Regions from separate parts of the Halobacillus sp. Marseille-Q1614 genome, predicted to be linked through region 1. Evidence: riboswitches for the same ligand, from Rfam matches in the RefSeq annotation. Region 1 holds a riboswitch; each other region holds the start of a gene.

Region 1 (10,191 bases):
ATAAGTAGTGAAGAACGAGGTAAAGGGTTGGGATTAAAAATGTTGGAAGCTCTGCTTGAGGTTTCCTTTAATGAACTGCAATTACATAAAGTCAGCCTTGGCGTATTTGATTTTAACGAGCCGGCCGTACATACATATAAAAAAGCCGGCTTTCAAATCGACGGCTGCCTGCTCGATCACAAACTGGTGGATCATGAATTCTGGAATTTATGGGAGATGAGCATCCTGGAAAGTGAATGGAATGTAAACGATTCGTGAACACCCACTTTTTTATATATTATTTGGTATTTTTTTGCTACGATTAGGTTTCAGAGATTTTATGAAAGGAAAGGTGAATATGAAGAAAAAGCGGCTGATAGCCATAGGAATTGCAGCAGGGTTATTACTTATCGGCGTTCTTACTCAAAGCATTGGATTTTTAATGTCTGATACATTTAATGAATCCCGAAACATGTTTACTGAGGATGAAGGTCCCAAAGAGAAAGTAGTAGAGAATGGATCAAATTCAAACCGAATTGCCCACCTTACCGTAGATGGAACGATTATCTCAGGCGAGGGGTCCAACCCATTTTCAGGCGAAGGATATAACCACGAGCAGTTCATGAAACAGCTCGAAGCTATTAAAAATGACAGTACCGTAAAAGGAGTTCTGCTCTACGTTAACTCTCCAGGCGGAGGGGTATTTGAAAGCGCAGAAATCCACGACAAGCTTCAGGAAATTAAAGAACAGGATAAGAAATTGTATGTTTCAATGGGCGGCATGGCCGCATCAGGAGGATATTACATATCAGCACCCGCTGATCAAATTTTTGCATCTGAAGAAACTTTCACAGGATCACTAGGTGTCATTATGCAAAGCATTAACTATCAAGAGCTTGCTAATGAATACGGTGTAAAATTCAATACGATTAAGAGCGGCCAATTCAAGGACATCATGAGCCCTACAAAAGAGATGACAGAAGAAGACCGCGAAATCCTTCAAACCCTAGTCGATGAGTCTTACCAAGGGTTCGTCAACGTAATCAGCGAAGGACGGGGAATGTCCGAAGATAAAGTGAGAGAACTGGCAGATGGCCGTATTTATTCAGGACAGCAAGCTGCGGACAACGGCCTGATTGATCAGATCGGGTTTGAAGAAGATGCGTTGAATTCCTTAAAAGAAGAAATCGGCGGTAACCCAGAAATTTTCGAATACACCAACACTGACAGCTTCCTTGGGATTCCGCTTAGTGTGGAAAGTTTTTTACCAAACAATGAAATTAAATGGATAAATGAGATGATCGATAACCGCCAAGGACCACGCATGATGTATATGTACTCAGAGTAAAGGAGGAGATTAAATGGATACCGTAGAGCCGAACCGCAGCCACTTAAACGAGACCGTTACGGAAAACTTAACAGAATTTCACCGCGTCATCTACGCTGGATTCGCTCCTCGCTTCTTTGCTTACATTATTGATTTAATAGTGATTTGGAGTCTGAATTCTATCATCACAAGACCGCTGTTAAGATTAACTAACCTCTCAGATGCAAAACTATGGATAGAATTGTTTAGTGCATCGAATATCGTTCAATCCCTTGTGTTCTTTCTGTATTTTGCATTAATGACCTGGTTCTTCCGGGCCACACTCGGAAAAATGATTCTCGGCTTGTCCGTAGAATCGCTTCAAGGAGATTCATTATCAAAAGGACAAGTGATTTTTAGAGAAGTCATCGGAAGATATATCAGCATGGCGGTCATTGGACTGCCTTACCTTGTCGTCATTTTCACGAAGAAACACCAAGGTATTCACGATATGTTTGCCGATACAGCAGTAATTAAAGAAAAAATGAAAAAGTTAAACCGTGATTTAAAAACTTCATTAAGCTAGACGGATGCAGCTCCTCTTCTTTTAAGAGGAGCTTTTTTTAGCGCGCGCGGCGATTTTAGAATTTCCGGGTGCTTTCACCGGTTTTTCAATTTCTTTTCAACGTTCATAACTGCTTCTACAACGCTCTCCCTCCTCAGCCGTACCACAACCACAGAACAAAGGCTTAAAGCGCCTGGTAGACACGAAACGCATAAGCAAAACGGCCGGAGGAAGGTGGCCTTCCCTTTTAGCAGGGCGGATTGCTTATGACCCGAGTGTCTGGGGGATGGAGCTGGATGTCGCTCTTCTAAACATATCCACAGCTTGGAATTTTTTAATTTCCTAGACAACATAAAAAAGCACCTTTTCCATTTAGAAAAGGTGCTTGCCAAATCGTCAGCTGATTCCACAAGCGAATGAGCTGTGCTTTTGTGAATATTTCTGATGATATTCTTCAGCTTCATAGAAAGTTTCAACCGGAGTAACTTCCGTAACAATCGGTCGCTTAAAAACGCCTTTATTCGTCCACTGTTGAATTTTTTCTTCGGCTATAGCTTTCTCCGCTTCATTCTGATAAAAGATAGCGGAACGATATTGGTGGCCAACATCTCCACCCTGGCGATCTTTTGTTGTAGGATCGTGTGATTCGAAAAATATATTAACCAGGCCTCCGTAAGTGATCACTTGTGGATCATACTCAATTCGGATGGATTCTGCATGCCCGGTAGTTCCTGTTTTTACTTGCTCATAAGTTGGGTGGGGTACATGCCCGCCTGTATATCCAACTCTTGTTTTCGTAATTCCTTCAAAGCGTTCGAAAAATGCTTCAACTCCCCAAAAACATCCTGCTGCAAAAATAGCTGTTGCCATCATCATCTTCCCTTTCTCTAAACGCAACTTCTACCTAAGAGAGCTTGACGGTTTATACAATCAAAAACCCCTTTTCTTATCCGAGATAAAGAAAAGGGGTCGTCATTTCCGTACGATCCTCTCATCTTCTAGAATGGATCAACCATTCTACAGGAATTGGCACCGTTCTCGTCAATCTAATGATTGATTCGATGGTTGCCGGGCATCAAAGGGCCAGTCCCTCCGCCTCTCTGGATAAGAAGTTTCCGTTATTTTTTTAGTTATTCTATATAATACAATTTTTTTTAGTCGAAGTAAAGGCGAAAGCACTATTTTTTAAAAATCAGCTGCTTCCAGACGTATACACCTCTTCAAATGGCTGGACAATGACAAAACCTTCTCCGTTAAATTCCATTTGAATAGATTCACCACTTCCCCGCCCTACAAAAGTTTTCAAGCTGATGTCTGTGCGAAATTCCGGCTTTAAGTGACCGGACCAGGCTACCGTAGCATTAGGGTCTGTAATCACAGGAGATCCGGGCTTAACGAGCAAAGTTAAAGGTTCATAATGTGAAGTGACCGCCACCCTTCCTCTGCCTTCTAAGGTAACATTGAACAGTCCACCTGCCATCATTCCTGCTACTTTTTTCATTAATTTGATATCCCATTGAATACCTGGTTCAAATGCTAATAAGTCGTTGCCGTTTACCGTTATCGCTTCATTATCAAGGTTAAAGATCGTAATCTTTTTTCCCTGATCGGCTAAGTAAAGTCTTCCCTGGCCTGTGGCTTTCATAAGTGAACTGCCTTCACCTGATAAAGCTTTTTTAAACATGCGGCCGACTCCATGTTCTAAGATCCCTTCTCTTTCGAACTTAATGTTTCCATTGTAAGAGATCATGGAACCTGATTTGGCCCATACTTGATCAGAGAGATTTACTTCTAATATACGCGGTGTTTCTAATTCAAAGAACTCATTTTCACTTTCATCCTGCTTTGTCTGCCGAATAAATTCATCAATTGAATAATTGCTCATAATTAACAACTCCCTTCTCCGTCATATATGTATATACGAGACAAGGCGTGCAGTTGTTTCAAATAATGGTTTTATTATCCGAGAAAAACGGCTCCATATAGAAGCGACCCGGCGATTACAAAGGCCGGATGTACCTTTACCTTTTCAAGCAGTACAAAGCTTAATACAATCAGTAGTATAGTATGCAGGGTGCCTGTCGATACATATGATGTCTGAAAAAATTGGTAGGCCATGACACCTAACAGGACGGCGATTGCAGGCCGGATCAGGGAAGTCATCAACTTCACCCGAGGTGATCCCTTATACTTATTGAGCAGGCTTAGTAATGCGATCATTAAAATTAACGAAGGAGCTACGGTAGCAAATACTCCGACAGAAGCTCCGAGAATGCCGGCTTGCTGATAGCCTATATACCCAGCCATTTTAGTCGCAATCGGGCCTGGCAATGCGTTGGCCATAGCAAGCATTTCACTGAATTCATTCACCGTCAGCCACTTAAATCGGCCGACTACCTCATTTTCAACCAGCGGAATGGAAGCCGGCCCGCCGCCGTAACCTACGATGCCGGGTATGAAAAATGCGATAAAGATATGCCAATATATCATAGAGTTGACTCCTTGCTTTGTTCCTTAGTGACGTCATTTTTTGTTTTCTTCATAGGTTTTAAAAGGGCGAACAACAATAAGGCTGCAATTATGATGCCGGGATGTATGCCTATTCCTTCAATTAAAATCAGTGACCCTGATCCTAATAGAATGGTCAGCAGGTAACCAAGACTGCCCTGTGATTTTTTCAAAAAGTCATAGGTTAACACTGCAAGCATTACTCCTACGACTGGGACGACAGCCTGGGTCATGCCATTTACCCAGGCGAGATCGCGAAAATTATTTAAAAAGGTCAGCAAGATGATTATAAGGACGATCGTTGGCAGAATAGTGGCTAAAACAGCGTTAATCATGCCCAGCAGCCCTGAAACCCGATACCCGATATAGCCGGCCATTTTAGTCGCAATCGGCCCAGGAAGCGAATTGCCGAGAGCTAATATGTCAGCAAATTCGTCATCCGACATCCACTTATATTTTTTTACTACTTCATTATGAACGAGAGGTATGGAGGAAGGCCCCCCTCCATATCCGAAAATCCCTACTCTAAAAAAAGCAAGGAAGAGATTCAATTGCTGCACAGCTTCCCGCTCCTCTCTAAAAAATTAATAGGCAGAAATCGTACCGTCCGTTCTTGATTCCGTGCCTCCGTACAAGGTTCCATTCGTATCCCGCCAGATGATCTGGCCTCTTCCAAAAGCCCCGGTCTCCAGCTGCACCTGAACATCGTGTCCCTTGCGTCGAAGCTCTGCTGCAATGTGTGTAGGAAAATCAGGCTCTACCCAAACCGTCTTATCTTTCATCCATTGCCATCTCGGGGAATCTAAAGCTGCCTGCGGATTTAAATGAAAATCCACAGTATTCATAATCACCTGCATATGTCCCTGAGGCTGCATAAATCCGCCCATCACTCCAAATGGTCCAACCGCAGTTCCTTCTATAGTTAAAAAGCCTGGAATGATCGTATGATACGAGCGCTTATTTCCTTGCAGCGAATTCGCGTGACCTTCTTCCATCGTAAAGTTATGGCCTCTATTTTGCAGAGAGATGCCGGTTTCAGGGACAACAACCCCTGACCCAAAGCCCATATAATTACTTTGGATAAAAGAAACCATATTTCCTTCATCATCAGCTGCCGCCAGATAAACCGTGCCGCCTTTAGGAGGGGTACCCGGCTCTGGAGTAAGAGCTTCCTCATGAATTAACTTTCTTCTTTCTTCAGCATAAATGTCATTTAACAGCTGTTCCGCAGTTACATCCATGTAATTGGGATCCGCAACGTATTTTTGACCGTCGGCGTAGGCCAGCTTCATTGCTTCGATCTGCTTATGATAGGTGTCCGTGTCTTCTTTACTATTAACCTTAAATCCTTTCATTATATTTAACGCAGAAAGTGCTACGATCCCATGGCCATTGGGGGGGATTTCCCATACATCATAGCCGCGGTAATTAATAGAAATCGGGTCTACCCATTCCGGCTTATAATTCTCTAAATCCTCTTTGCGGATAAAACCATTATATTTCTTCGAGAACTCATCAATTTTATCGGCAATTTCCCCGCTGTAAAATGCTTCGGCATTCGTCTCAGCTATTTTTCTTAACGTATCTGCATGCCCGGGAGACTTCCACACTTCACCGATTTCTGGAGCTTTTCCTTCAGGAGCAAAAGTATCAAACCATGCCTGAAATTCCTCTCCCTCCAAGTTTTCTTTGAACTTCTTATATCCAGCTTCCCAAAACTTCCCAAGAACTGGAGATACAGGGAATCCTTCTTCAGCATATTCAATAGCTGGTGCAAGTACTTCTGTTAAAGGAAGCTTCCCGAATCGGCTGGAAAGCTCGGCCCAGGCTCCTGGAGCACCCGGTACTGTCACAGGGATCAATCCGTAAGCTGGAATCTCTTCATGCCCTCTTTCCTTAACAGCTTCTATTGAAATGGATGCAGGAGATGAACCGCTGGCATTTAAGCCATAAAGCTGTTCCTTCACCCACACAAGTGCGAAGGCGTCGCTTCCTATTCCATTGGAAGTCGGCTCCACCACAGTCAGCGTGGCAGCAGTTGCAATCGCTGCATCAATCGCATTCCCGCCTTTTTTTAAAATATCCAGACCAGCCTGAGAGGCAAGCGGCTGGGAGGTAGCAACCATGCCTTTATTGGCAACAGCCGTTGTTCTCTTCGCGTAATAAGGCTGGTTTAAGTAATCAATTGAATTCATATGTATAAGCTCCTTTTTAATGATTTTAGACAAAAACACCTTCACCACCATCCTGATTTCAACAAAATATCACAGGTGGGGTGAAGGTGCTCATTCCTGACTGTTATACCTCGTGACAAGCAACAAAATGGCCAGGTTCAACTTCTCTCCACTGAGGTTTTTCCACCTTACAGCGTTCATGTGCTAATGGACACCTGGTATGAAACGGACATCCTGAAGGATAATTTGCCGGGTTTGGCAAATCCCCTTCAAGCTTCACTCTGTTTCGCTTTCTCCCAGGTACCGGTCTTGGAATAGCCGATAATAATGCTTTTGTATAAGGGTGTAAAGGATTGTTGTATAAATCTTCTGATGCAGCAAGTTCAGCCGTAGCACCTAAGTACATCACTACCACTCTATCACATACATGGCGTACAACGCCGAGGTCATGTGAGATAAATACGTAAGTTAACTGATAAGATTCTTGCAGACTCTTCAACAACTTAATAATTTGCGCCTGCACAGAAACGTCTAAGGCAGACACAGCCTCATCACAGACTATTAAAGAAGGATTTAAAGATAAAGCCCGGGCTATCCCGATCCGCTGTCTTTGTCCCCCGCTGAATTCATGAGGGTATCGATCCACATGTTCTTCCTTTAAACCTACTTCAACTAATAGAGATTTGACCCGTTCTTCTCTTTCCTTTTTACTAAGTCTGGTATGAATAATAAATGCTTCTTCTAATGCATCTCCTATTCTCTGCCTGGGATTTAATGAAGCATAAGGGTCTTGAAAAATCATTTGCATATCTTTTTTATATTTCTTAAGTTTACGTTCTGAGAGCCCGCCGATTTCATCTCCACGAAATTTAATGGATCCATCTGTTAAATCTTCGAGACCAAGAATGGTTCGTCCAAAAGTAGATTTACCACATCCTGATTCTCCGACCACACCAAGTGTTTCACCTTCAATCACCTCAAGGGAAACATTCTCAACAGCTTTTACATTCGCTTTCGTTCTCTTTAAAAGTCCACTTTTGATAGGATAATACTTTTTCACATTAGATATTTCTATAAGAGGCTGTGTCTCTGTTTCCATTACCAACGGGCACCTCCTTTTTCTCTTCTAACCAGCATTTTGAATGATGACTTGATGAAACATTATACATTGGCGGCTCTTCTTGGATACATTTATCACCAGCAAACTCACACCTTGGATGAAACCGGCAGCCAGGTATTTTTTCAGTTAAGCTTGGCGGTGAACCAGGGATAGCTTCTAATTTTCGATTTAAGTCGTCTATGTTTGGAACAGAAGCTAACAGTCCTCTTGTATAGGGGTAGCTGGGATCATTAAATATCTCTTCGACAGTTCCGGTTTCAACCACTTTCCCTGCATACATAACCATAACCCTGTCGGCGACTTCAGCTACAACACCCATATCATGGGTAACCATAATCATGCCCATCCCATATTCTCTTTTTAAATCATCCATTAGTTCAAGGATCTGGGCTTGGATTGTGACATCCAGAGCAGTCGTCGGCTCATCGGCTATTAATAATGAAGGACTGCAGGCAAGTGCCATAGCAATCATAACCCGCTGCCTCATTCCTCCGCTCAATTCATGCGGATATTGAGAGAGTTTCTTCCTTGCATCAGGTATGCCTACTTGATCAAGGAGTTCAACAGCTCTTTCTTTCACTTCTGCATTCGATAAGCTGGTGTGCACTTTTAATGGCTCCATAAGCTGAAATCCTATAGTGAAAACTGGATTAAGAGCCGTCATAGGTTCCTGAAAGATCATCGATATCTCATTGCCTCTGATACGTCTCATTTGCTCTTCGGTTTTCGCAGTTAGTTCTTCTTCTTTAAATTTAATAGAACCCGATGTGATTTCACCATTATTAGGAAGCAATCCCATTAAAGACAGGCTCGTGATACTTTTCCCACACCCCGATTCACCTACTATGCAAAGCGTTTCTTCCTTATCTACTGAAAAAGAAATATCCCTTACTGCTTGAACCTTTCCTTCAGCCGTGCGAAAAGAGGTGACTAAATTTTTCACTTCTAATAGTTGTGTCATTTATTTTTACTCCCTGTGAACGTTGTATAATGACCATTGACCTGTAGGATCCATTTGAAGTCCTTTCACGCTCTCATCAAATGCGGCTGTTACTACACCGTGGTGCATCGGTATCCATGCTGCATCTTTAACGGCTATTAAGTTGGCCTCATTTAAATTTTTCTGGCGTGCTTCTTGGTCCACTTGGGATCTTGAAGCATCTACTAAATCGTCAAACTCGCTATTGTTATATCTCACCCAGTTGGAAGAATCGATATTATCAGAATGCAGGTTCGGATATAGAAGTTCACTGCCGTCAGCAGTACTGTTTGACCAGCTTGTAAAGGTCATGTCAAAGTCACCTTTAGGTGTAGTATCTAAAAACGTTCCCCATTCCATAGACTCGATGGATACATTTAAACCAACCTCAGAAAGCTGAGACTGCACGACTTCAGCCATTCTCGTATAAGCTTCTCTATTAGCAGTCAGTAAAGTTATTTCCTCATTCCCATAACCGTTTTCTTCAATAATTTGTTTAGCTTTCTCCGGGTCATAACTGTAACCTGCATCTTCGGCGGATTCATTATAACCAAACACTTCAGGTCCGATAATGCTTTCATTTTTAATTCCTAATCCCTTTAACTGCCCCACATAAGCTTCACGATTGATTGCATGAGAAACGGCTTTTCTAAATTCCAACTCATTATATGGTGCTTTGTCAAAGTTAAATCCTACGGAATAGACAGGAGTACCAGCTTTTTCTAAAGTTTCAATTCCATCGATAGATTCGATTCGAGATAGATGCTGGGTAGGGATAGCATCTATAAACTGTACTTCACCAGTTTCTAACATTGAAACAGCTGTGGAGTATTCCGGTACGACTTTCATAGTGACTTTTTCTAATTGAGCAGCTTCCTTCCAATACTCCTCATTTCTTGTTAAAACAACTTCTTTACCTTGGGACCAGCTTTCAAATTTGAAAGGACCTGTCCCTACAGGTTCTTGGTTGATATCCTGGTTTTGGTCAGCTTCGGGGCTCACGATAGAAGCGTTTGTGTGAGATAAGGCTGCCAGTAAGGCTCCGTATGGTTCCTTTGTTTTGATAACAACTGTGTATTCATCTTTTGCCTCAATCGATTCAATTGGCTCAAGCAAGGACGCACGAGGTGCCGCCCTCTCCTCATTTACAAATTCCTCAAACGTATATTTAACTGCTTCAGCGTTAAATGGAGTTCCATCATGGAAAGTAATATCTTCTTTTAGTTTAATTTCCCAAGTATTCTCGTCAGGGTTGTCGTAAGATTCCGCGAGCAGAGGCTCGATTTCCATTGTTTCAGGGTTTCTTGTGAATAAAGTTTCATACATTTGCCCGATCATTGCAGCTGAAACCGAATCGTTTGTATCAATAGGTGAAAGTCCGACAACATCTGATGTCGTTGCATAAGTAAGCTCCTGAGCCGATTCTCCGCTCGAATTATCTGAAGAACTTTCACTGCTGCACCCTGTCAGAAATGCACCAATTAATATTAGGAACGCTAACCATCTCAATTTCATCATATTTCTCCTCCTCTTTATGTATCTAAATTCATATTTGGATCT
Region 2 (10,191 bases), 1.3 Mb from region 1:
TCTTAAACATTTAGAGGCCACCCTTTTTTCCTTATTGGCTAAGTTGAGGCCTTCTGGCCGGATTGTTTTGAAGGATATGGACGGCATCTTCGATCATGGCACTTGCCGTCGGTCGCTTCCCGGCTCCCGGACCGCGTAAAGTCACAGAGCCTGCTAGATCACTTGTTACTGTCACAGCATTGTCTACTCCTTCAATTGAATAAAGGCAATGTGAGGAAGGAAGAGCCACAGGCTTAACGCTTGCTGTAAGGCTGCCATTATTAAATGAAAGTGCCGCCACGTGACGGATTTTTTCACCATTCCTTTTTGCTTTCTCGATCTCCTTAGCAGTAAGGCTGGAAATCCCCTCGCATGGGACAGTCTCCCAGTCGGGCTGTCTGTTATAAAGAAGGTGGCTTAAGATCATTAGCTTATAGAAAGCGTCATCTCCTTCAATATCATTAGAAGGATCGGCTTCCGCATAGCCTCTTTCCTGGGCTTCCTGCAGGGCACGTGAAAAAGGCTTGCCTTCGGACTGCATAGCCGTCAGGATATAATTGCTCGTTCCGTTTAAAATTGCTTCTACTCCCGTAATTTGATTAACCTGCATTAATTTAGAAATGAGTCCAATGATCGGTGTGCCGGCAGCAGTGGTCGCTTCATAACCGATACCGACATGAGAATTGGCCTGTGCTAATAAAGAAGGGCCATAAGCCGCAAACATCACTTTATTAGCTGTTACGATATGAATTCCACGGGCAATTGCCTGGGACAGATAGGTGAAGCTCGGCTCCTCTCCGACCGTAGCTTCGAACACAATGTCTGGCTTAAGAGACAGGATATCTTCAAAATGGTCCGTCACAAATAGATGTTCTTTAATCGGCCGCGGCTTTTCTAAATTTTGAACGAGTACGCCGCAAACCTCAATTTGATCCCCGGCTAATTTTGCTAACTCTTGCTGCTTCTCAAATAAAATATCATGAACTCCCTGGCCGACTGTACCGAAACCAAGGATCGCTGCTCTAATCGTCATCCTGCATTCACTGCTCCTTGTTGATTTTTTCTTCGATCCATGAGCCCCATTCGTCGAATTCTACTAAGAATCCATCGTGGCCATAGTCTGTTTTTACATGATGGTGTTCACTGTTGGGCACATAGCGGCTGAAGGTTTCGATAAGCTCCTTTGGATACAGAAGGTCGTGTTCAAAGCTTATCGTGTACAGCTTCGCTTTGTACTGCCGTGACACTTCCTCTAAACTTCCTCGTCCGCGGCTGATATCATGATGGTTCATCGCTTCAAGTAAATAAAGGTAACTGTTAGCATCAAACCGCTGTTTGATTTTTTCACCTTGATAGTCTAAGTATGATTGAATATTATAAAGTGATTCCGTCTGGCTTCTTGCAAATCGTTTTTGAAAAAGCGTGCCACTGCGGTAAGTAACCATTCCAGCCATCCGGGCGATTTCAAACCCGTTCAGTCTGTCCGTTTGTTCATAATGGCCATCATTAAAAGAAGGATCGTCCTGAATGGCGCGTGCACCAATATGGTTAAAAGCAATGCCATAATCGCTTAAGTAAGGGGTTGCGGCCATACAGAAGAGCTGTTTCATAAAATCCGGGTACAACAGTCCCCATTCTAACGTCTGCATTCCGCCCAACGATCCGCCGATGACCGCATGAACATTGTTTATGCCAAGCTTTAACAAAGCAGCATGCTGGGCGTGGACGATATCTCTAATTGTAACGGGAGGGAACTTCTGCCGGTAATAGTCATTCGTTTGCGGGTCAATGCTTGCCGGGCCTGTAGATCCATGACATCCTCCAAGCACATTAAAGGTGATGATTTGAAATTTGGATGTATCAATGGGGCATCCATTACCCACCAGGCCTTTCCACCAGCCCGGGCTCTCCTCTGTTCCGACGGCGTACTGGTTTCCGGTCAAAGCATGGCAAATGAGTATGACAGGGGCGTCACTTGGGCCCGATCGTTCATAAGCAAGTTCAACATTAGAAAAAGTGTGTCCTGATTCAAAAGTAAAGTTATGAAGAGTAACGGCGGTATTTGTTTTCTGGTTAGAGATATTTTTAATCGACACAGCAGGATTCCCTCCTCGTATTGCTTTGACTGCATATAAAAAACCCTCTTCTAAAAGAATAAGAAGAGGGTGATCGTTTAGGTTTCCTCCTCTTATCTTTCAGATCTGATTAGATCTGTAGGAATTAGCACCTTTTCAAGCCGTTGCTTGAAGGTTGCCGGGCGTCACAGGGCCTAGTCCCTCTGCCACTCTAGATAAGAGTTATTAAATTAGTCGTCCATATAAGGTATGTTACGAATTATAGAATGAGAATTATTTATTGTCAAACTATTTTTATGCTTTTTCGTACGTTTGAAGCAGAAGCTGCCTGGGAAGATACAAATTAAGACGATAATTAGGATGAAGGAGAGATTAAAGAATGAAAGAATACAGCGTATCACCTAATAAAGATGTAACAGGCTGGTTTGTCAAAATTGAAGACGTAGCCCCAACGGACGAGTATGATGAGCGTGACACAGCGATTGCCAAAGCAAAGGAAATGGCAGAACACAACAAACCGAGCCGTGTATTAATTTTAGATAAGAACCATGAAGTAGAAGATGAAATTAAATATTAATCACCACAAGCTCCCATGACCTGGGAGCTTTTTAATATGGATCAGCTTTTTTATACGAGATTTCTATTGAAAGTAAAGGCAGTGTTAGATCAAAAAAGGAAATCTGAGAGACTCCTGCGGAATAACGATCGGGCAGGACAAGCGCAGAGGCTTGAGCTAAAAGGAACGTGAGTATGCTGAAATTATGGATTTAATGAGGGAAAAGCGTTAAGCTGATCGTATCAATAGTAAAGGTGTGCAAGCGATGGAACAACAAGCAGATGTCATAATTATAGGAGCCCGGGTCGCCGGGGCCAGCCTGGCTATTTTACTAGGTAAGATGGGGAAGAAAGTAACGCTGGTCGATAAAGCTCATTTTCCGAGTGATACATTATCTACTCATCACCTTTCTCACTTAGAGTATTTAAAAAAGTTAGAAGTTCTCAAAGAAGTAGAAGCCACGGGCCTTCGTAAAATCACCAGAATGCGTACATATATAAAGGACAGCTTTATTGAAGGACCTCGCTCTTCCTATACGCTTATACCAAAACGTGCTCATCTGGATCAAGTATTAATAAAAAAAGCACTGTCTTTCCCTAGTGTGGAACTGTTAGAAGGAACGCAGGCAGTCCATTTACTTAAGTCAGATGGCCGGGTAAATGGAATCGTCATAGTGGACAGCCATGGGAATAAGCAGTACCTGAAGGCTCCCTTAGTTGTTGGAGCTGATGGGAAGAATTCAAAGATTGCCCACTTGGCAGGAGCAAAGAAGTATGGAGACCATTCTCCGATTCGGCCTGTTTTCTACGGGTATTATAAAAACATTACACCCTTATTAGAACCGACTACAGAAATATTTTTAAACGACGGGAGGATAGGATTTTTATTCCCGATGGAACAAGGGAGGGACTGCTTAGGGCTTGAAGTCTGGCCGGAGGAGTTTCAACAGCTTGCCAAAAACCAGGGAAAATTCGAAGAAATCTATCGCACGTATTATGGGATGGAGAAACGGATGAAAGAAGCTTCTTTACAAGGAGAGATTATTGGGACACCAGGCGTTCCTAATTTCTTTCGCCAGGCGGCGGGGAAGGGCTGGGCTCTTATCGGAGATGCCGGGCATAGTAAAGATCCAAGCACAGGCCTGGGCATGAATGACGCTTTTATGCAGGCCTTCCTGCTGGCAGAAGCTATAAAATCTAATGATAATGGCTTACCGTGGGAAGATGCAGCGAAAATATTCCAAGAAAAACGGGACCAGGGATTAGCCCCAAGCTACCGATTGACGCTAGATTACATTCAGTCCCGCAGGTCATGGACGGCCAATGAAGAAGCACTATTTCAAGCAATGGCAGCCAATCCAACGGTGTGGAATAAAATTGTTCCTTCGCTGCCGGGCCTTTTGAAAGACCATTCCACCGATATTCCAGAGCTGTATGGCTCGGTAGAATACGAGGCGAAAAACTTTGAGCTTAAGGAGGAGAAATGATGAGCTGGACTAAGGAAGCGGCTTTCTTAAAGCTGCAGGAGATTTATACGGATAAAGTGATGCAGGACGAAAAACGACGTATCTTTCAGCAGGTGTATCGCCATCTTTACGAGCATTTAGAAGATTTAGCCGTGAAATCCGGGTTGAAAGAAGAAACGAAAAAACAGCTTAAATTGTTTAAAGAGTACACATTCATGCCAGGGGATAACCTGTTTCAGTCAATGAGGTATGTGTTTTTAATAGCAAGAGGCGAGAAGGAAACCGATCCAGCCGTCACCCAGTCTCATCTCAAGCGGATTTACCGGTCGCTCTTTCAGCCAGCTGGTTTAAAGAATCCGTATATTCCTGATTCGTTTTGGACTACCCCTTTAGGTGTCGCCTGCACAGTTGCCGAAAAAGGGGTAGAAGCGGTATATCCGATTCTTGATGAAATAGAATTAGATTTATAATAATAAAAAAGATTTTATCTTCCCCCACGTCGCGGATACTAATCGCTTTTTCGTGGACGAACGCCTGAGCCTCTTTGTGAAACTCACACTGCGGGGTCTCGGATCGTCTGTTTTTCCGCAGGAATCTCGCAGTATTCGCTTCCTCGGTAACGAAAAAGACTTTTCTTCATCCAGCTTTCCGGGCTTTATGGAGCAAAGTCTTTTTCATATTTTCACAAGGTTCTCTTATTTATATCTGAAAGAATGTACGAATTTGACCGGCTATTTCTTTAAATCTTTTGTCATTTTCTAGATTAGACAGCATCCCTTTAATGACAGCAAGCCGGGGTTCCTTCTTCTTAATTTCTTCGAGCAGAACAGAAGCAGTAACTTCCACATCTCCTTCTGCTTCTTTTTCAATATTTTCTAATGTATAAATAATCGTTTCTAACTGGTTGTAGTAAAAATCGTCAGGGATAATCTGATTCATCAGTTTGTCAGTTATGACTGGTTGGTCACCCGTTTGTGTAAATCCGTGCACGAGGAAATCGACGCGTTTAACAATTGATGCACACAATTCGTCAATATCAAATTCGATTCCTTCAATAATAATTAAATCGACATAGGCTTTAAATATCCCTTGCAGCAAAACGGAAACTTCCCAGATAATATGGTCGATCTCTTTACCGTAGATGGCCAGCAGCCCTTTTTTATAAAAAAGGTATGTGTTGAATCTCATCTGCTGAATAAAAGATTCAATATCTTTGTTGAAGGGAATCGCCTGCTCTCGGATTTGCATAATGATAAAATCACGATGCTTTATAATCTCTTTAAAAGTGACGGACAGCTGTTGAATAAGCTTTGTTCTTGGATCCAGGTTCATCGCTTGAATTTCTTCAGTTTTTATTTGAATTTCCTGAGAGTAATGATAGAAGATTTCAAGAAGCAAAGCGTCTTTTGATTTGAAGTAAAGGTAGAAGGCTCCTTTAGAGATGTTACACTCACTCGCTATTTCCTGAACGGAGGTAGCTGTGAATCCTTTGCTGGCAAAAAGCTTAATTGATGTCTCAATGATAAGTACTTTCTTATCTTCCATAATTTGAACTCCTTATGATTACTAAAACTTCTTCTTGACTTTTGACTGACTAGTCAATGAATTTTATATGTCACTGACTAATTGGTCAAATGCAGGAAGGTGGTTGAGAGGTATTATTAATTTTTCTATGTTTTCGGTATGGTTAATGACTATCATTATTACCATAGCAGGTTTATACGCAGGATAAAATATGAAACTAGAAACAATTCCAGATATAAATCCGCCGATTATTGCGGTGACGACTGCATATCCAGAGCAGCACCCAAAAGCGGGCGAGGAAGTATAGGAGCCGATCGAACAGCAGGTGAGCAGCTTAAGCGGGGTCAATATAGTCGATTCGAGCTCGTATCAAAATGCTTCATCTCATACAGCTTTGACAAAGATCTCGATGAAGCTAAGCTCTAGCCGCCATTGGAGCTAGGCTGGCAAGACCCCGCAGGTCACTACGCCCGAGGAGGATTGCCGTCTTTCCCGCTAAAAAGCGAGGTGGTTCCCGCCCCATAACTCCCTTTTTATGGCCAATGGAATCCCGCCAACCACGATAGACTTAACAGGAAACTCTATGAGGAAAAAGCTGTTAAGACTTTCTCGGCAGCCTGAAGAACACCTGTAAAAAAGTGTTCTTCTTTCTCAATCAGGGAAAGATGAGTAGAAAAGGGGGAAGCGCTTTGGAAAAATATGATGCTGCCATTATCGGAGCGGGAATGGCTGGCTTAACCGCTGCGAAGAAACTGCAATCTGCTGGAAAGAAAGTGGTCGTTCTTGAACAAAACGGCCGGATTGGCGGACGTCTAGCGACAAAGCAGGATGAGCATGGAAGGGCGGATTATGGCGCCCAGTTTTTTACCGTGAGGACAGAAGAATTCCAAAACAGTGTTGATCAGTGGCTTGAAAAAGGCTGGGTTAAGCGTTGGTTTGGAGACGACTATCCGCGCTACACAAGTGTAGACGGCATGCAGGGATTAGCCGATCATTTAGCTGAAGGACTCACGGCAGAACGCGGTGCTCAGATTACGAAGATTGTGAAAGAGAAGGAACACTTTTTGTTAAAAGCAGCTGATGGCCGCATGTGGTCAAGCCTCCGTGTCCTGCTTACAATGCCTGTGCCGCTAGCAGCTGAATTGCTGGAGGTTTCAGGTTTGGATGATGATCCTTTACAAGGCATCAGGTTCAAGCCTGCATATGTAGGAATTTTTCGCTTTAACTCGCCTGTAAACCTCCCAGAGTCAGGACATTTGGACAAAGAACTTCCTAATGGTGTCGAGAGGCTTGTCGATCACCATAAAAAAGGAATATCCCGCGTCCACATGGCCAGTGTTTACATGACGGCCGATTGGTCGGAAACCCGTAATCAACGGAGCGGAGTTTTAAATGAAATAAAAGATAGGATGAAGAACTATTTCCCGTTTGATTCCATCCATTCGGAGGAACTTGAATACTGGCCTTATGCTCAGGCAGTCCAAACCTATAAAGGTGCCTACATATGCTTAGATAAGGAGCATACGTTCTTTGCAGCAGGAGATGCTTTCCTTAGGCCGGATGACAAAGCAGGCCGTACACGTGTTGAAAGTGCATTTTTATCGGGTTATGATGTAGCCCATGTTATAATGGATGGCTCATGAAATGAAAAATGATAGGAGGAAATGAAGATGGAACAAACATACCCTCGTTCTTTTTCCCATATTGGATTATCCGTCCCCGACCTTGATCAAGCGGTTCGCTTTTATAAAGAGGTGATGGGATGGTATGTCATCATGAAACCATCTAAGGTGGTAGAGGATGACAGCCCTATTGGGGTTATGTGTAAAGATGTATTTGGTACAGGATGGGGTGAATTCAGAATTGCCCACTTGTCGACATCTGATAAGGTTGGAATCGAACTCTTTGAATTCCCTGAAAATGAATCGCCTGATAATAATTTTGAATATTGGAAGACGGGAATCTTTCACTACTGTGTGCAGGATCCCGATCTGGAAGATTTAGTAGAAAAAATTATAGCACACGGCGGGAAGCAAAGGATGCCGGTGCGTGAGTACTATCCAGGAGAGAAGCCCTACCGGATGGTGTACTGCGAGGATCCTTTTGGAAATTTAGTCGAAATATACAGCCACAGCTACGAACTTACTTATTCAGACGGAGCTTACTAGGAAGAAGCAGGCGTTGTATAAAAAGAACCGTCCCATTTCCTGGAAAGTGGGACGGTTTTCTTTATCTATGACGCATTTGAATCATTAATCATTCGATTGATCTCATTCTTATAAAGGTCGGATCGGCCTCCAAAAATGGCTTGGATGTTGTGATCGACTTTTACTACACCTGCAGCTCCAAGAGCCTTTAGCTCATCTTCATTTATCTTACTCACTTCTTTTACTTCTACTCTTAATCTGGTAAAGCAAGCATCGACATGTTTTAAATTTTCTTCGCCGCCTAATGCTGTTAAAATCAGTGAGGCTGTTTCACGAGTTTGTTCTGACTTTCCGCCTTTTTTCTTTTCATTAAAATCTTTACGAGTATAAAGCTTGTTTTCTTGTCCTCCGCGCCCTGGGGTAGCGAGATCCCACTTTTTAATAGCAAAGGAGAAAGAAATATAATAAATTACGAAGAAGGCAGCACCTACCACAATGTTTAACCACCAATTATTTGTTCCTGGGATTGCATTGACGAGGACGTAATCAATGAGTCCTGAACCGCCTGCCCATCCAATATTGGCATCAAGCACGTACATAAGGGCAAAAGAGATGCCGGCAAGAATTGCATGAAAAACGAATAAAAGCGGTGCTACAAACAGGAAAGTAAACTCAATAGGTTCGGTGATTCCTGTTAAAAACGCTGTACCTGCAGCAGCAATAAGCATACCCTTTACAACTGGACGGTTCTTCTTATCAGCTTGACGGTACATAGCAAGAGCAGCCCCTAACAGGCCGAACATGATAATAGGGAATTTACCAGCCATGAAACGTCCTGCAGTTACTTCAACGCCCTCTGCGATTTGCGCAAGGAAAATGTATTGATCACCTGAAACAGCGCTTCCGGCTACTTCAGCTGTACCTCCTAAAGAAGTCCACAAGAATGGAGCATACCAAATATGGTGAAGTCCTGTTGGAATAAGAACTCTTTCGAGAAAACCATATAAGCCGATGTAGAGCGGGTTAGTAGCGCCATTGGCAATGACATTGGCTGCTGCATTAATACCCGTCTGAATCGGGGGCCATACTACCATCATCGCAAGAGCCAGGAAAATAGAGGAGAAGACCATCGCAATACCTACTGATCGGTCTCCGGCAAAAAATCCTAAAACTTCTGGCGGGTCAAATTCGTGAAACTTATTATAAATCCAAACAGCCAGTAAGCCGACAATAATTCCGCCAAGAACTCCGGTTTCTAGAGTAGGGACCCCGACAGCCATTCCATATTCTCCACTTTCGGAGACCATTTCTGGAGTGATTCCAAGAGCAAAGGAAATGGTTTTGTTCATAATAACATACCCAAGTAAGGCAGCGAGCGCGGCAATTCCAGAACCGTTTGTAAGGCCGATTGCTACACCAATAGCAAAAATAACGGCTAAGTTATCGAATATGCTTATTCCGATATCAGACATGCCTTTACCGATGAACTGAATCATATCATTTTGAAGAAACGTTAATGTATCGGCCAGCGGTCCTGTGAGCGCTGCACCAATCCCAAGCAAAATACCTGCAGCAGGAAGAAGGGCCACAGGAACCATCAGCGACTTTCCAAACTTCTGCAAACTTCCAAAATGCTTTTTCAATTTACTTATCCTCCTTTAAGGAAACGCTTTCCTTTGATAGGTTAGAGAGGACCCAGATAGCTCCGGGTCCTCTGAAAATTAAACAGTTAAAGCTTGTTTACTTGCATGAAGATCTGGCCAGAAATCTTTATTAGCTTCAATCATGTCATCAAGAATTTTACGTGCTTTCGGTGCGTCAACCACTGTACGGTTTAACGTTAAGGCCTGTAATGCTTTTTCGTAGCTGTTTTCATAAAAAGCGTCGACGACGAGCTTTTCGTAAGCAAGCTGACCTTCAATTAACCCTTTATAAAAAGTGGAGATATGACCGACGGAGAATGGTTTAGGTCCACGGTTTGTAATAACCGCAGGGACTTCGACCATGGCATCGTCAGGCAAGTTAGCGATGGTTCCATTATTCTCGACCATGACGATAAAAATATCTCCATTGTTATAAGCCATGGACGCTGCTACACGAATCATATAACGTCCGTGAATATCTACTTCTAACTCCACATTTTGAGTAGAATCGTCTTTGATAATCTGGTCGGCCAGAGTATGAACTCTCTTTTCGCGGCCATTAATAACTTGACGGGCACGAGTATTATCAGGCTGTTCTTTTTCTACCATTTGAGAAGGATAGAGATAATACTGCAGATACGTATTTGGCAAGTACTCTGGGAAATCCGTCACCATTTGCTCTACTTGTTTAAAGGTTTTTATCCAGGATGGATCGTTCGCAATTTCTGCATCTTCAGGAATAAAACCATCTTCTGTGATGGCACGTTTAATAGTATCCGTGTGATCATTTCCTTCTCTATCA
Region 3 (10,191 bases), 260 kb from region 1:
TTCGTCGAATACTCGCCCGGCGTTCTTCCAGTCGTCAATAGATTTATCGTCTGCATCTTTATAGAACATATAGATAAAGGTGTCATTAGGGTTATCAGGATCTCCTGCTAAACCGAAGAGGATGTGATAACCATTATATTCTGCTACTGTTCCATCGGCATTCTGAAGCGGCCATGTATCCCATACATCCATTCTCATTTCATTACCGTTCTCGTCTTTTTTAGTGGCTGAAGGGATATTTTTGATAGTAGATTCATCGAATTTAGGTACTTCAAAATTTGGATTCCCGTGCTGCTCAATCATACTGCTTACATCTGAACGAGTAATTTGCGAAATTCCGTAGTCTTCATTGTGATCTTTGGAATCTTTTGTTGCCGCATTTGCTAGTAATCCGTCACCACCTGCTAAAATTACTGTACTAAGCGTGACTAAGGTTGCTGTTTTGGCCAGCTTTCTTAAGTTCATATGCTTTCCTCCTATAATTTTTTTTGCGGGGCATTTATTTCGTTTGTTCAGCTCCGCCATATGACAATTTTAATTATAGGGGTGTCTCCATTTGTTGGATATGGACGATATTGATTGGAATTTGGTCTTGAATTGATATATAGGATATTTGATTTGACTTAAAAGGGGGAGGAGAAGAGAAAAAAGTCCTGATGAAGGGACTCACTGAGCCTCTTCCCAGGACTTCTGATATTCTTGCAGCAATTGGTCACGGGTAACCTGGTTCTTTATATATTTTTGTGTAGCCGAACCGAATTCTTCTCTAACACCAACGGGGAAATTAAACCAGTTCGAGGACATCGTTTGGCCTTCTTTATAATAATCTAGTGTCTGCTCAGCCAGTGGACCTGAATGATCTGGTGTAATGTGCTTAAAAGCAGGAATAAACTTTAAATGCTTTGTCATATAGCGCTGGCCTTGCTCGGATGAAACCATCCAGTTTAAAAACTTCTTCGCTTCTTTTTTCTTCTCTTCAGTGGTTTGTTTATTGACCACCCAATAGCTCGGTGTGTTAACAACTAATGATTCATTCTCAGTAGTATCGTTAATGGGGATGGGCATGATTCCAATATTCATATTCGGGGAGCGCTGGTCAATCATCGGCTGTATCCAGTTCCCTTGCAGGATGATCGCAGCTTCCCCGGAAACAAATGTATTTACTTCCATACTATAATCAGTCGACAGCGGATCGTCGCTTCCGTATTCTAAAGTTACATCTAACAGGTGGAGGAGATCCTTAAACTTCGGATTATTTGTGATCGAAGTTTTCCCTTCATTTAAGCCTTTGATGAAAGCTTTAGTGTCTTTCTGTTGGGCAAAAGCAATATTCATAAGGTGGTCGCCCAGTTTCCATTCTTCGTAATATCCCGTAGCAAACGGAGTAATTCCTGCCTGCTGTAATTTTTCTGCCGCAGCTTCTAATTCAGTAAGCGTAGAAGGTAATGAATCAATACCGGCTTGATCGAATAAATCTTTGTTATATATAAATCCATATCCTTCCAAATTCATGGGCATACCAAAGATTTGGTCATTAAAACGTATCGGTGTTAAAGCGTCCTCATAGGCTTGATCCACCCATGGCTGATCGGAAAGATCTTCTAAATAGTGCTCCCAGATTCGTGCGCTCTCGTACCCGGGATTGGTGAAAATGTCAGGTCCATTGCCAGCAGCCATCTGGGCTTTTAGGTCAGAGAAATCATCCATTGCTCCACCGACCGTATGCACCTCTATACTTACGTTGGGATGTTCCTTTTCATAAGCCTGAACCATTTGCTCAAATTGAGAAGCAATCTCCACCTTCGGATTTCGTACATTTAGTGTAATTTCCTGTTCAACGTCGGGTTTTTCTTCAGTTTCTGGCTTATTCTGGCATGCGGAAAGAGATAAACTCAGTGTTCCAATTAGGCATATGTTAAGAATCTCCTTTTTCATTCCGTCACCTTCTTTACCCTAGGTTATCTGCTGGCGGTCAGGCTGCTGTTTATTTCTGTATTCAAATGGTGTCAGCCTAACTACTTTCTTAAAAAGTTTGGAGAAGTATTTCTCATCCTGATACCCGAGCATTAATGAGATGGAGTAGATCGTTTCGTCTGTTTCTTTCAGCCATATTTTTGCCTGATTAATTCTAAGTTTCGTTATATATTTAGACAATGGCAGGCCTGTTTCTTTTTTAAACTTCCTTGAGATATGTTCGCGGCTGAAGAAGAAAAGACTGGATAGTTTCTCTAAGCTCAATTCTTCCATGTAGTACTCATCCACATATGAAACAATGTCTTTTATGCGCCTCGCTGCATCTAGGTCATCCACTCTATGAATCGATCGGTAGTTATGGCTGTCGATAGCTGTTTGCAGAGATTGATAAGAACTTGGTATATCGGATAATGAAGACAGCCGCTCACCACTTACTAGACGTACGGGTATATCAAATTCCTGGCTCATCCATTCTTCAACGGTTAACCATTCATCTGGGATCGTAATGACGAGGCAGAGGTTTCGCCCATTTTGCAGGGTAAATACATTCCCTAATTTCTGCTGAATCAGCTTGTCTGCCAGTGATTCAATATAAGGTTCTGGGTGATGCATTTGATAAAAAGAAATTAATGCTGCTTCGTAATGATCCGCTGCAGGAAGGTAGGGGAGAATATCGTCTATTTGAAAAGGTTCTCCCATACAGGCAGCGGTTATTAATTGATCCAGCCGCAGCTTTTTAAAGTCTTCTTCAGTTTCATCAGAATGATGGGATTGCTGGTCATTTTTCCAGCTTTCTACCGCTTCGCCGACCGTTTTATTAAAGGGCTCCGGTTCAATTGGCTTTAAAAGATAGTCGAAGCTGCTGCACTTTATTGCTTGGCGCATAAATGAATAGTCATTATAACCTGTAATAAAAATGACCTTCCCGGGGTAGGAGATGGAATCGAGCCACTCGATGATCTCTATTCCGCTCATACCTGGCATTTTGATATCTGTAAAGATAAGTTCAGGATTTTCTTTTTCAATAATCGCTTTTGCTTCCTGGCCATTGCCTGCATCATATATGTCGGTAATGCCGTGCTTATCCCACTGTCCGAGGTAGCGTATGACGTCGCGTACATTCATCTCGTCATCAACAATTAGAGCCTTCAAAAAAATTCCTCCTCATTAATATGTGATAGGCGGCTATTGAGCAAGCTTCGATTGTAAAGGAATTGAGATCTTAACGAGAAAACCTTGTCCTTGAATGGTATCAACTTCTAAAGAAGCATCGTGGCCGTAATTAAGAATCAGCCGGTCGTGGATATTTTTTAAGCCGATATGCTTTTCAGAATAAGTTCCTTCGTAAGGGGCTGTGTATATGTTGCTTCTTAACTCGTGAAGCTCTTCATCTGTTAAACTCGGCCCGTCATTTTCTACTGCAAGCTGCAGTACTTTGCCCTGGATTTCCCCGTGTATCGTTAAATGAGCTTCATGAAATCCTTCTTCATAACTGTGTTTAAAGAAGTTTTCAACAAGCGGCTGAAGTATCATACTGGGTATGGTCATCTGAAGAATCGTATCACTGATTTTTATAGAATAATTCACATTGTTTCTGAACCGTTCTTTTTGCAGCATAAGGTAAGCTTCTATATAATTCACTTCGTCATGGACGAGCACCCACTTGTTAGCTTTCATTGAGTAACGCATCATTTTGGATAATGATGTTACAAGCTGATAGACATGAGGAGCTTTTGACCTTAAGGCTACAGCACCAATCGACTGCAAGGAGTTAAATAAAAAATGTGGATTGACCTGAGACTTTAAGGCTCGGAATTGATTTTCCTTATTCTCGATTTCCAGCTTATATTCGCGGTCAATATGACGGTTGATGCGATCCATCATTTCCTTCATATGCTTTTCTAAATAACCGATTTCATCCGTTCGGCTGTCATCAAATGGAGCATGTGTATCTCCGCCTTCGATCGAACGAACTTTTTGGGTGAGCTGCTTGATTGGGTGAGTAATTTTGTAAGTAATCATACTAATCATCAGTACCCCTAACAGCCCGACTCCTATCCCCACCAAAATGCTTGTGTAGGCGGTTTTTCTGACCTCCTGGAATAAGACTTCACTTGGTGTGATTTTCACTAATTTCCAGTTTTGAAGCGGTCCTGTTAAGGTTTTGGATAGAATTATATCTTCACTTTTTCCTCCTGAGGTGTTCATCTTCTGTTTTATGTCAGATGTTACTGGCTTGCCGATAAGCTCTTGGTCGTTTGCGTAAATTACATTGGCATTTTCATTAACAAGCATCACGGTTTCTTCGTCTTCCTGCAGGAGGTTTTGGCATATTTGAGCATAGACATCTAAATCGATGTCTGTCGTAAGGATGCCGAGAAATTCATTAGACAGCACGTCTACTATTTTATGGTGAAAGGTCATCACCGTAGAGTTGTCCGATTGGGGGACAATCGCGGCCTCATTATAATTTTCAATCGGATGAGGCGGTTCCAGGGGGTATTTAACGTTTGTATCATAAAGTTCGTTTATCGTATTTTGCTCTAAAAAGTCAGGCTTTGATTTCCGTGCGCTGACCATTCCATTATAAACAGCTAACGATTCTTTACCCTTATCGAGATATAGCCGGACCTGCCGGATTTCTTTTCGCATGAGAAAGTAATTTTCTAAGCTTTTTTCTAAATAGGCTGAATCATCTATTTCGTTATTGAAGATCCGAAAAAGCTCGGGGTCGCGATACAGAATATAAGGAAGATCAATCATCTCATTGAAATATTGTTCGAGTTCTTCTGAGCTTTCCTGAATTTGTTCGCGGCTGTTCTCAAGTTCATGCTGCTCCACACTATTTTTCGTGTAGCTGTAGATTAAAAAAACAGATAAAAAATAGGGGAGAATGATGAACATTAGCAGCATGATTAATAAGCGGCTTTGAATGCTTTTCATTTTAAGGAGCCCCTTTCACGAGAGAGCCAATGGAAAAACAGCTGTTCGAAAAAGCTGATAGTTCCTTTTCTCAACATGTGGTCTGGTCAGTATTCCTGTATAATCTCCTAAACTATAACAAAAAGCCCGAAAGCGTCAATTCTGTCTCTATAGTATGAGAGAGCGTGAGAATCCCGGTGGCCTCAGCACTTCGCGAACGCTTCCACAAAATGTAACCGCTCTAGTGAAGCTGGAAAATGAAACAAATAGACTAGGAGGATGAATAGATTTCTGGGGTTCTCATATTGAAATGGTATACATTTTTACTATCTTGACTATTTTTAAATCAATTGGTAGAGTTGTGAAAAATGTAAATAATTCTTATCCAGAGAGGTGGAGGGACTGGCCCTTAGAAACCTCAGCAACAGGTCTATTTAAACACTGTGCTAATTCCAGCGGGTGATCTTACCTGATAGATAGGAGCTTCTTTTATTTGTCGGACACGCACTCGTTTGGAGTGCGTTTTTTAATGTATAGCAAGTGGATATATATGTTTAAAAGAGCGACATCCAGATCCAGCACCCAGACACTCGCGTCATAAGCAATCCGCCCTGCTAAAAGGGAAGGCCGCCTTCCTCCGGCCGTTTTGCTTATGCGTTTCGTGTCTACCATGGCGCTTTTAGCCTTTGTTCTGTATAGGAAAGCACGTAAAGAAAAGAGGAACCAGATATGTCGAACCAAACCAGTCAAAAGCACAATCCCATTGATTCAATTTTGCAAAAGTATTCCCTTGTCATTCTTGATGGGGCGTTAGCGACGGAATTAGAAAAGCACGGATGTGATTTGGATGATCCGCTTTGGTCAGCACGAGTCTTGCTGGAAAAGCCAGAAGCCATTGTCCAGGTACATGCGGATTATTTCCGCAAAGGAGCAGATGTAGCTATTACGTCAAGCTACCAGGCGACAATTGCTGGGTTTGCTAAGCGCGGTATTAAAAAAGAGGAAGCAATAGACTTAATTAAAAAGACGGTTCATCTAGCAAGACAGGCCAGAGATGAGGTTTGGAATGAGGAAGAAAAAACAGACCGTTCTAAACCTTTGGTTGCTGCCTCTGTAGGACCATATGGAGCCTATCTTGCAGATGGGTCTGAATACGCAGGGAACTACGGCGTGTCTGATAAATGTTTAGCAGATTTTCACCGTCCAAGTATGGAAGCCTTGATTGAAGCAGGGGCGGATCTTTTAGCTATAGAAACCATCCCGTCTTTTCAGGAAGCGCAAGTACTTGCTTCCTTACTGGAAGAATTTCCGGGTACATCTGCCTGGCTGTCTTTTTCCTTAAGAAATGGAGATGCCATAAGTGATGGTACGAATCTAAAGAGATGTGCAGAAACATTTAATGATCATAACCAGATCGTAGCCATTGGTGTAAATTGTGCCCCAGTCCCTTCTGCTATAGAAGCTGTGAAAGAACTGCGTAGAAACACAGTGAAGCCAATTATTGTTTATCCGAATTCAGGAGAAACTTATAATCCTGAAACGAAAACATGGCATGGGGAAGAAGCTTGTGACCCATTCGATATTCAGTCGGAAGCCTGGTATGAAACGGGCGCGCGCATCATTGGCGGGTGCTGCCGAACAACACCAGAGCATATTGAATCGCTAGCTAAGAAATGGAGATAACTTTGTGCCAGGAGGATGATTTAGGATGATTGATTATAATAATCGAACGTTCATTTCTGTGGAAAATACGGAGAATGGGGAAGTCTCTTCAAAAACTTATTTTCACTATTACCAGGAGGGGCGCATTCTTTACGCAGATTACGAGGGCGGAGACATCGTAAAAGGAAAGCTGGTTGGAATTGTGAATGCAGATGATACATTAGAGTTCCGATACAACCACATTAACATCTCCAATGAAATAAGAGGAGGGAAATGTAAGTCCACGCCGGTAATAACGAATGATGGGAAAATAGAGCTCCATGAAGAGTGGCAATGGATCGACCAGAAGCAAACCGAAGGCAGATCGGTTATCAGAGAGGTTTAATACATAAGAGGATCCTTTTTGGATCCTCTTTTTTGTGTTTAAAGCCGTTTTAAACTTTAACCATATGTACATTTACATCAAAACGCTTCATGTCCTCTTCAAAATCAGCCGGTATATGGTTGTCTACGATACAAAAGTCTATCTCTGCCAGATCAGCTACTTTTGCAAAATTCACTTTGCCAATTTTACTATGATCGGTCAATAAAATAGTGTGCCTGGAGTTCGTAATCATCATCCGCTTAATCCGCGCTTCGGTAAGGTTAGGGGTGGTAATCATCCCTTCTTTTAGGTCCAGCCCGTTCGTCCCGATAAAGGCTTTATCAATTCGAATCATATTGAGAGACTGCTCCGCAAAAGGCCCGACTAATGCTGATGTTTCCCTTCGTAAATTTCCGCCTAGCAGCATTACCTCTAATCCCGGAATATCGGTTAACTCCTGCATGATAATGATAGAGTTGGTAACGATGGAGAGATTAGTGAAGGATTTTAACTCTTTCACAAGTTCAAATGTGGTAGTTCCTGAATCTAATAGAATGGCATCGCCGGGGTTGATAAACTCTACGGCTTTTTTAGCAATCGCCTGCTTTTCTGAAATATAATCTTTTTTTCTGTCTCCGATCGATGCTTCAAAACTGACAGGCTGCAGAAGGATAGCACCGCCGTGAGTTCTTTTTATATTATCTGTTTCCTCTAACTCCTTTAGATCCCTTCGAATCGTAGAGTCTGAAACATTAAATTGTTTACTTAAGTCATGGACAGAGGCCCGTGACATATGGCGCAAGTATTCAAGGATTTGCGCTTTACGTTCTTCCATAAACATGAATAGGAGTGCTCCTTTCGTAAGCGTTTTCTCTTTAATTATAGACTACTCTCGATATCAAAAGAAAAAATGATGATTGATCGATGAAGACTTCAGTCAGGCTTGAATGCGCATTTGGTTAATTTATGAATAAAAGTAATCACAAACAATCACAAGTGGTTGAGGTGGCTAATAAGGATAAGAATGATTATAAGTTAAAACAGTTATATTATAGGGAATGACAAATGTTTTTGTAATTTTTAGAAAACTTATTGACAAAATTTGTATACGCATATATCATCATTAATAAGCAAAAACAATCATATCCAATCTTGGTGATTTTTACGCATAGTACAAAAAAATCCCAACATCTAGTTTTGATATGCGTAATGGAATCAGAAAGGAGGACATCATTAATTTATTTTGTAAGCGCATTCAAAAGATCGAAAGTTAAATCTGGAGGGGGAAAGAAAAATGAAAATGAAGCTTAACTTAATTTTAATGATAATCCTTATGCTATTTATGGCAGCTTGTTCAAGTAATGAAACTTCCGGGCAGGAAAATGAAAGCGCTGACAAAGAAGAAAAAGTTAAAATCGGTTTAACTCTTAACAATTTAGCTAATCCATTTTTCGTATCAATGAGTGAAGCGGCAGAGGATTATGCCGATGAGGTTGGTGCTGAAATTATCGTGCAGGCGGCAGATGCTGATTTGGCCAAACAAACCTCTCAAATTGAGGACTTCATTACACAAGGTGTCGACCTCATCCTGCTGAATGCCGTGGATTCTAAAGGGATTGCAGGAGCAGTGGCTCAAGCAGATGCAGCTGGAATCCCTGTCGTTTCTGTGGATGTTGGTGCTGACGGAGGAATTGAGGGAACGGTAACTTCGGATAACTACCAGGGTGGGGTTCTGGCGGCTGAATATATGATTGAAGACCTTGGCGGGAAAGGGAATGTTGTTGTGATCGACGGCCCTCCTGTAACTGCTGTGAAAGATCGGATTGCCGGGTTTGAAGATACGATCAAAGGCACTGATATTAAAGTAATTGCGAAGCAGAATGGTGAAGGGAACCGTGAAAAAGGGTTACAGGTCATGGAAAGTATTTTGCAGGCCAACGAGCCGGGTACTATTGACGCTGTTTTTGCCAATAACGATCCTGTAGCAATCGGTGCAGAAATTGCCCAGCAGCAAGCCGGCCGACAAGATGAATTTTATATTGTCGGTGTTGATGGTTCGCCGGATGTTATTGAAGCGATGAAGAAAGAGGGAAGTTCAATTGCAGGTACTTCTGCTCAGCACCCTGATGAAATGATCAAAAAAGCCATGGACGTTGGAATACAAGTATTGGACGGCGAATCTGTAGAAGAAGTGATCAAAATTCCAGTAGATTTAGTGACGCAAGACAACGTAGATTCTTATGAAGGCTGGTAGAGATCTTTTGCCAAAAGGAGTACGGTCCTTGCTGCAGCAAGGGCCGTCATTTCAATCTAAGTAAGGAGTGAAAAGCTATGGTTATGCAGGAAAAGGTGAAGATAAATTCAGCCGCAGCCATGCCTATCCTACGTATGGAAGGAATCAGCAAAACTTTTTCTGGCACTACGGTTTTGAAAAATGTATATATTGATCTTTACCCGGGTGAAGTTCACGCCTTAATGGGAGAGAACGGAGCCGGGAAATCTACGTTAATGAAAATATTATCTGGAGTCTACGTACCTGATCAGGACAGTGGCAGGATAACTTATAAAAATCAGTCAGTCACGTGGAAGGATCCGCTGACTGCCAGAAAGAGAGGGATTGGAGTTATTCATCAGGAACTCAACCTCTCTCCAAACTTGACCATTAGTGAAAACATTTTAATGGGAACGAAATACCCTCGAAACAAATTCGGCATGGTGCGATGGGAGGAAGTACATAAACGAGCAAAGGAAGTATTATCTTCCATGGGTTCAGATTTAAAGCCTGAAACCCTTGTCTCGACATTAAGTGTGGCCCAGCAGCAGATGGTGGAAATCGCAAGAGCCCTCTCGTACAAAGCGGAAGTCCTGATCATGGATGAGCCGACAGCATCTTTAACAGATAAAGAAATTGACAGCTTATTTACGATTATTAAAGACTTAAGAAAACAAGGCGTTGCCATCGTGTATATCTCCCATCGAATGGAAGAAATTTTTAAGATTTCAGACCGGTATACAGTATTGCGTGATGGGGAGTGGATTCAAAGTGGTCCTATCCATGAGACAAACCCAGATCATTTAGTCAGTTTAATGGTTGGCCGTGACTTAAAAGACCTATTTCAGCGTTCGAAAAGCAATTATATAAAAGAAGAAGGTAAAGATAAGCCTGCTTTAGAAGTGAGAAATTTAAGTGATTCCACATTTGTTAAAGACCTGTCTTTTCAGATCTATCCAGGAGAGATTGTAGGGTTTGCAGGACTGGTTGGAGCTGG

What was found. A riboswitch is a leader RNA that binds a small molecule or an ion and turns the genes downstream of it on or off. The one in region 1 is predicted to bind S-adenosylmethionine.
Region 2: linked by a shared signal. The riboswitch ahead of HUS26_RS18150 (homoserine O-acetyltransferase) and the one ahead of msrA (peptide-methionine (S)-S-oxide reductase MsrA) in region 1 are both predicted to bind S-adenosylmethionine.
Region 3: linked by a shared signal. The riboswitch ahead of mmuM (homocysteine S-methyltransferase) and the one ahead of msrA (peptide-methionine (S)-S-oxide reductase MsrA) in region 1 are both predicted to bind S-adenosylmethionine.

The regions. Positions count from the first base shown of each region.
Region 1 covers NZ_CADDWH010000001.1:2,330,603-2,340,793, forward strand. The annotation lists gene HUS26_RS11810 (GNAT family N-acetyltransferase) at 1-258, shown strand, start outside; gene sppA (signal peptide peptidase SppA) at 338-1,327, shown strand; gene HUS26_RS11820 (RDD family protein) at 1,341-1,871, shown strand; gene msrA (peptide-methionine (S)-S-oxide reductase MsrA) at 2,247-2,720, opposite strand; SAM riboswitch class I at 2,839-2,961, opposite strand; gene HUS26_RS11830 (AIM24 family protein) at 3,043-3,735, opposite strand; gene HUS26_RS11835 (chromate transporter) at 3,810-4,340, opposite strand; gene HUS26_RS11840 (chromate transporter) at 4,337-4,918, opposite strand; gene HUS26_RS11845 (gamma-glutamyltransferase family protein) at 4,943-6,553, opposite strand; gene HUS26_RS11850 (ABC transporter ATP-binding protein) at 6,657-7,631, opposite strand; gene HUS26_RS11855 (ABC transporter ATP-binding protein) at 7,594-8,613, opposite strand; gene HUS26_RS11860 (glutathione ABC transporter substrate-binding protein) at 8,620-10,146, opposite strand; gene HUS26_RS11865 (ABC transporter permease) at 10,164-10,191, opposite strand, start outside.
Region 2 covers NZ_CADDWH010000001.1:3,621,705-3,631,895, forward strand. The annotation lists gene HUS26_RS18145 (homoserine dehydrogenase) at 32-1,012, opposite strand; gene HUS26_RS18150 (homoserine O-acetyltransferase) at 1,020-2,075, opposite strand; SAM riboswitch class I at 2,165-2,276, opposite strand; gene HUS26_RS18155 (DUF2188 domain-containing protein) at 2,434-2,631, shown strand; gene HUS26_RS18160 (NAD(P)/FAD-dependent oxidoreductase) at 2,876-4,096, shown strand; gene HUS26_RS18165 (hypothetical protein) at 4,096-4,545, shown strand; gene HUS26_RS18170 (TetR/AcrR family transcriptional regulator) at 4,775-5,620, opposite strand; partial or broken gene HUS26_RS20085 (efflux RND transporter permease subunit) at 5,811-5,984, shown strand; gene HUS26_RS18175 (NAD(P)/FAD-dependent oxidoreductase) at 6,289-7,242, shown strand; gene HUS26_RS18180 (lactoylglutathione lyase family protein) at 7,270-7,767, shown strand; gene HUS26_RS18185 (PTS transporter subunit EIIC) at 7,833-9,389, opposite strand; gene HUS26_RS18190 (6-phospho-alpha-glucosidase) at 9,468-10,191, opposite strand, start outside.
Region 3 covers NZ_CADDWH010000001.1:2,593,967-2,604,157, reverse strand. The annotation lists gene HUS26_RS13035 (glycoside hydrolase family 68 protein) at 1-465, opposite strand, end outside; gene HUS26_RS13030 (ABC transporter substrate-binding protein) at 667-1,935, opposite strand; gene HUS26_RS13025 (response regulator) at 1,954-3,126, opposite strand; gene HUS26_RS13020 (sensor histidine kinase) at 3,160-4,917, opposite strand; SAM riboswitch class I at 5,275-5,379, shown strand; gene mmuM (homocysteine S-methyltransferase) at 5,626-6,579, shown strand; gene HUS26_RS13010 (n-acetylglutamate synthase) at 6,605-6,943, shown strand; gene HUS26_RS13005 (DeoR/GlpR family DNA-binding transcription regulator) at 6,993-7,763, opposite strand; gene HUS26_RS13000 (substrate-binding domain-containing protein) at 8,217-9,176, shown strand; gene HUS26_RS12995 (sugar ABC transporter ATP-binding protein) at 9,254-10,191, shown strand, end outside.